2 linked regions of the Heyndrickxia acidicola genome follow. The protein of the gene in region 1 interacts with the protein of each later gene in a pairwise test. Links are inferred from orthologs where the notes say so. Each region holds a gene or a part of one and is shown on either strand. Other genes may lie near its edges.

Region 1 (3,139 bases):
TCGATGAATTCGTGATTCCTTCAGTTATGTTGGGCGAAGATGGCAAGCCTGTTGCAACCATTAAAGATAACGATTCAGTGATCTTTTATAATTTCAGGCCGGACCGTGCCATCCAAATCTCCAATACCTTTACAAATGAGGATTTCCGTTCCTTTGACCGAGGACCTGGACACCCTAAAGACTTATACTTTGTTTGTTTGACTCACTTTAGTGAAACCGTTGACGGCTATGTTGCATTTAAGCCAGTGAACTTAGATAATACACTTGGTGAAGTTCTTTCTCAAAATGGCTTGAAGCAGCTAAGGATTGCGGAAACAGAAAAATACCCGCATGTCACCTTTTTTATGAGCGGCGGGCGTGAAGCTGAATTCCCGGGAGAGGATCGCATCCTCATTAATTCACCAAAAGTAGCAACATATGATTTGAAGCCCGAAATGAGCGCATATGAAGTGACAGATGCTTTGGTAGCTGATATTGAGGCGGATGGCCATGATGCCATCCTGTTGAATTTTGCGAATCCGGATATGGTTGGCCATTCCGGAATGCTCGAGCCTACAATCAAAGCGATTGAAGCAGTGGACGAGTGTCTGGGCAGAGTGGTAGAAGCCATCCTGGCAAAAGGCGGCACGGCTATCATTACGGCAGACCATGGAAACTCAGACGAAGTGGTAACGCTCGAAGGACAGCCAATGACGGCTCATACTACAAATCCAGTACCAGTCATCGTAACGAAAAAAGGAATTGAACTCCGCGATGGAGGCATTCTAGGCGACTTAGCGCCAACCATGCTCGATCTGTTAGGTGTCAAAAAGCCATCGGAAATGACAGGAATCAGTATCATTAAGCACTAAAGCGTTAAAGCGTTAAAGGGGTCTGACCCCTATCGTGCTTTAAAGCAGCAAAGACCAACAACATACAACCAACAAAAATAATAACCTTAAATCTACAATAAAAAGGAGTAATGAACATGCCACAAATTACAGAAGTATACGCACGCGAAGTATTGGATTCCCGCGGCAACCCAACAGTAGAAGTAGAAGTTTATACACAATCAGGAGCATTTGGACGCGCATTAGTACCAAGCGGTGCTTCAACAGGTGAATATGAAGCAGTTGAGCTTCGCGACGGAGACAAGAGCCGTTACAACGGAAAAGGCGTTCTTAAAGCGGTTGAAAATGTGAACGAAGTGATCGCAGAAGAACTAATTGGCTATGATGTAACTGAGCAAGTGCTAATTGACAAGCTTTTAATCGAGCTCGACGGAACAGAAAATAAAGGAAAATTAGGTGCTAATGCCATCCTTGGCGTATCTATGGCTTGCGCACGCGCTGCTGCTGATTTCCTTGGAGTGGAATTATACCAATACCTTGGAGGCTTCAATACAAAACAGCTCCCAACTCCAATGATGAACATCTTAAATGGCGGTGAGCATGCTGATAACAACGTTGACATCCAGGAATTCATGGTAATGCCTGTCGGCGCGCCTTCATTCAAAGAAGCGCTTCGTATGGGTGCTGAAATCTTCCACAGCTTAAAAACAGTATTAAAAGAAAAAGGTCTTAACACAGCTGTTGGTGACGAAGGCGGATTCGCTCCAAACCTTAAATCTAACGAAGAAGCTCTTCAAACAATCATTGAAGCAATTGAAAAAGCAGGCTACAAGCCAGGTGAAGAAGTTATGCTTGCAATGGACGTTGCATCTTCTGAGCTATTCAATAAAGAAGACAAAAAATATCACCTTAGTGGTGAAGGTGTTGTCAGAACTTCTGAAGAAATGGTTGAATGGTATGAATCTCTTGTTGAGAAATACCCAATCATCTCAATTGAAGATGGTCTTGATGAAAATGACTGGGATGGCCATAAGCTGTTAACACAACGTATTGGCCATAAGGTTCAATTAGTAGGCGACGATTTATTCGTTACAAATACCAAGAAATTAGAGCAGGGTATCGAGCAAGGCATAGGCAATTCTATCCTAATCAAAGTGAACCAAATCGGTACATTAACTGAAACATTTGATGCGATTGAAATGGCAAAACGCGCTGGCTACACAGCAATCATTTCCCACCGTTCTGGTGAAACAGAAGATACTACTATCTCTGACATTGCTGTTGCAACAAATGCTGGACAAATTAAAACAGGTGCTCCATCACGTACAGACCGTGTTGCGAAATACAACCAATTGCTTCGCATCGAAGACGGACTTGCTGATACTGCACAATATCTTGGCAAAAATTCTTTCTACAACCTTAAAAACAAGTAATTAATTGAACCTGCTTCAGCTAAAAGGGCTGATTAAAACGGATACGCCCCTGGGAATAACATTTCCTGGGGGTTTTTTATTAATGTAAAGTAAAGCTGCCTTTAAACAAAAAGATAGTATGTTACAATAGGTTATAATCCTTTTTTATTGTTATTAATAGCGATTAACAAAATAATTGAAATCGCGAAAGGAGAGATTCCTATTGAAGCAAAAAGAGAACCGAAACGGTAAAGCAAGTGTTAAAAATATAAAGAAGCGTTACATGGCAGCTATCCTAATTGCAGTTGGAATAGCAGGAGCTGTTATCACAAATTCCTTCCATGCAGCATCCAATGCACAAGCAAGCTCAAAGCCAGCTGTGCAGGATCAATCCAATCTCTTTAATTATTTTAAAAGTGGTGCCTCTGTTTCCTACACAATGCCCAAAAAGCAAAGGGATACTGTAAAGGTCAGCTTCTATAATGATATTAATACACCCGTTAACATATATGTTTCAGTTGAAAAATATAATGCCAGCAAGAAAAAATGGGAGCAGTACGGTCAGACTGCTAAGGCACTTAACCTTAAAGAAGGAGATACACCAACGGATGAGCTAAAAGGTTTTCAGACAGGAAACTATCAGATCCGGGTGAAAATCAAAAAATCCAGCCGCTTTATTGCAGATCAAGTTATCAACAAATTTGTAATCCGTTAGTGTACACATGAGACAATAAAATACATGGCACAGGGCAGATTCCCTCTGGAATTGCCCTTTTTTTATGGACTTTGTAAAAAACTGCACACCAAAGCAGGGGCTGAAGCGGAAATCAACCAGCAGGAGCGACCAGAGTACTGCCCATATCGTAGTGAAAGCCTGAAATAGAAATAAATACAAAG
Region 2 (3,107 bases), 2.8 Mb from region 1 along the record:
TGAGACGTTTCAAATCACCAGCACGACGACTAAAAAATTGCAGCTTACAGTAGAACAAGGAAAAAAAGCGTATTATAAGGTGATGAGGGATAACACGGTTATTGCCGGAGAAACGGTAAATTATCCTGACAGCTAAAAATTTTAGAGGAGTGAACCAATGCCGGAAGGAAAAATAATTAAAGCACTGAGCGGATTTTACTACGTTTTGGATAACGAAAAAGTTATACAATGCAGAGGCAGAGGTGTTTTTAGAAAAAATAAAATTACCCCCTTGGTCGGAGATTACGTTGTTTACCAGGCTGATAACGATCGTGAGGGTTATTTGATGGAAATAAAGGAGAGAACGAATGAACTCGTACGTCCTCCGATAGCCAATGTAGATCAGGCCATTCTCGTTTTTTCTGCAAAAGAACCTGATTTCAGCACCTCTTTGCTTGACCGTTTTTTAGTCATAGTAGAATCTAATAATATTGAGCCGATTATATGCATTTCCAAATTGGATCTCCTAACCGAAGAAGAAAAAGCAGATTTAGAGAAAAAAGCAAGGGATTATGAGATAATAGGATACCAGGTGGTTCGGACATCAGCAAAAACAGATGCAGGAATGAAGGATATCCTGCCTTTGCTAAAAGGTATGACAAGCGTGGTGGCAGGGCAATCCGGTGTTGGGAAATCGTCAATGCTGAATGCGTTAAATACAAATCTTCAGTTGAAGACAAGCATGATTTCCTCTCATTTAGGAAGAGGAAAGCATACCACTAGGCATGTAGAGTTAATTGAGGTTGCGGATGGCCTGGTTGCGGACACACCTGGTTTCAGCGCACTTGAACTCGATTCTCTAGAAGCTGATCAACTGGGAGACTGTTTCCCAGAGATGGTAAAAAGGAGCTCAGAATGCAAGTTTCGCGGATGCCTCCATTTAAACGAACCCAAGTGTGCTGTGAAGGCAGCAGTTGAAGGCGGAGAGATTCCAGATTATCGATATGAACATTATTTACAATTCCTTCAAGAAATTAAAGACAGAAAGCCGAGGTATTAAAAATGGTGAAAATTGCACCTTCTATTCTTTCAGCCGATTTTGCAAAACTGGCAGAAGAAATTAAAGACGTAGAAAAAGGCGGAGCGGATTATATCCATGTAGATGTGATGGATGGCCATTTTGTTCCTAATATTACAATTGGTTCCCTTGTTGTGGAAGCAATTCGCCCGGTGACAGATCTTCCGCTTGATGTCCATCTAATGGTGGAAAATCCGGATCCGCATATTGAAGTATTTGCAAAAGCCGGTGCAGACTATTTATCTGTTCATGCTGAAGCATGTACGCATTTGCATAGAACGATTCAACTGATACGTTCACATGGTGTGAAAGCAGGAGTGGTGCTTAATCCTGCCACTCCAGTCGAAATGATTAAGCATGTCATTCAGGATGTAGATTTGGTTTTATTAATGACTGTTAATCCTGGCTTTGGGGGACAAGCTTTTATTGATTCGGTTGTCCCTAAAATAGCAGAGGTTAAAGCCTTGGCTGATGAAAAAGGACTTTCCATTGAAATTGAAGTAGATGGAGGAATCAACGCTGAAACAGCAAGAATTTGTACAGAAGCGGGCGCGAATGTCCTGGTTGCGGGCTCTGCCATTTACGGGCAAAAAGACCGAGGGGCAGCCATTCAAACGATTCGCAATGGTGCAATGAACAAATAATGCATTGTATAGGCGGCTGGCGATATGTGCCAGCCTCTTTTTTCATTCTGTCAGGCTCCTTTCGTAAACTTTGTTGCTATTGGACACAAAAATATCATTTTTTATATATTTAGTATAAAAACGTGTGAACAGCACACGAAAAGATGCCACGAAGACAGACAAAACACGGAATAATCCTTTGTACGTGAAACAACAATCTATGTGAAAACAGCTTTCTGTTATATATTAATTACTGGGCAGGTGCTTTAATTGACAGATATCCATATCATAGCGGGCGGTCCCGAACAATATTTGCCTGATTTAACACGTTTCCAGCGAAATAATGTCATTTGGGTTGGAGTTGACAGAGGTGTTCTGCACTTAATTTCTGCAGGTATTGAGCCGGAAATGGCTTTTGGGGATTTTGATTCAGTGTCAGATGAGGAGCGCATGCTGATTTCTGCTAAATGTAATCGAATAAAACAATATAAGCCTGAAAAAGACGAGACCGATTTGGAGCTGGCCCTGGATTGGGCAATTCAACAAAATTCATCCTGTATACGGATCTTTGCTGCAACCGGGGGCCGTGCTGACCATTATTTTGCAAATGTGCTGCTTTTAACAAGGCAAAATGTCTTATCTTCTCATGTACAAATTAGTATTATTGACAAACAAAATCAAATTGCAGCATATGTACCTGGAGAGTATTCTATTTCCCTTATGCCCGATAGAAAGTATCTTTCGTTTATACCCATTTCCTCAAGGGTTGAGGGGCTGACTTTGAAGGGATTTAAATACCCACTGGAAAATAAACAAATTACAAGGGGTACTTCTCTGTGCATAAGTAATGAACTAATTCAAGATTCAGGTACTTTTTCTTTTTCAAAAGGCATATTATTGATGGTAAGAAGTCAAGATTAAATTAGCAGACGCCTATTTTTCATTTAATGTGCTCTCTCTCCATTGGGGATGAATATAATGGATTGAAAGAAATATAGGCTGCTGATGTTCATTTATTTTCATTTCATTCTATGCAAGCCCTGCTAATGGCTCGTTTTGCTTGAATATGATACCAAGCAAAGGAGTTGAGTAGTTTTTAGATTGATGAGGAGGGAAATTAATGAAATTTTATACCATTAAATTGCCTAAATTCCTGGGTGGAATTGTACGTGCTATGCTGGGGACATTCAAAAAAGAATAGTGAAACTGATGCTTTAAAGCACCCGATTGGGTGCTTTTATTTTGCAACAGAATGAATAAAATTTTACTTTAAATAAGGCTTTGTTAAACGACACTGTTGTTTTTTGGCTCATTCGTATGAAACGTTCCTTTCTTTACTGTAACCTTTCAGCACAGCTGAAAGGTTACAGTAAAGAAAGGAACGAAAAAACGAGCAGTTATCAACATTGAAATTTAACACAGCTTTA

Evidence for each region.
Region 2: the proteins of eno (region 1) and rpe interact in binary tests that used the Escherichia coli proteins (3 or more experiments, as listed by UniProt). The link is inferred for Heyndrickxia acidicola from one-to-one orthologs.

What each region holds. Positions count from the first base shown.
Region 1 is NZ_KV440953.1:4,542,795-4,545,933, forward strand. The notes cover bases 312-3,115. They hold eno (phosphopyruvate hydratase), read left to right. Parts: upstream 312-967; coding sequence 968-2,263; downstream 2,264-3,115. Other genes in these bases: gpmI (2,3-bisphosphoglycerate-independent phosphoglycerate mutase), read left to right, coding at 312-851; A5N88_RS21100 (hypothetical protein), read left to right, coding at 2,466-2,957. Also shown: more of gpmI, read left to right, coding at 1-311. UniProt on the Escherichia coli protein: Catalyzes the reversible conversion of 2-phosphoglycerate (2-PG) into phosphoenolpyruvate (PEP). It is essential for the degradation of carbohydrates via glycolysis.
Region 2 is NZ_KV440953.1:1,750,843-1,753,949, reverse strand. What follows is about bases 100-2,871. They hold rpe (ribulose-phosphate 3-epimerase), read left to right. Parts: upstream 100-1,041; coding sequence 1,042-1,701; downstream 1,702-2,871. Other genes in these bases: spoVM (stage V sporulation protein SpoVM), read left to right, coding at 2,801-2,871; A5N88_RS08235 (thiamine diphosphokinase), read left to right, coding at 1,951-2,601; rsgA (ribosome small subunit-dependent GTPase A), read left to right, coding at 158-1,039; pknB (Stk1 family PASTA domain-containing Ser/Thr kinase), read left to right, coding at 100-136. In the rest of the region: more of pknB, read left to right, coding at 1-99; more of spoVM, read left to right, coding at 2,872-2,881. UniProt on the Escherichia coli protein: Catalyzes the reversible epimerization of D-ribulose 5-phosphate to D-xylulose 5-phosphate.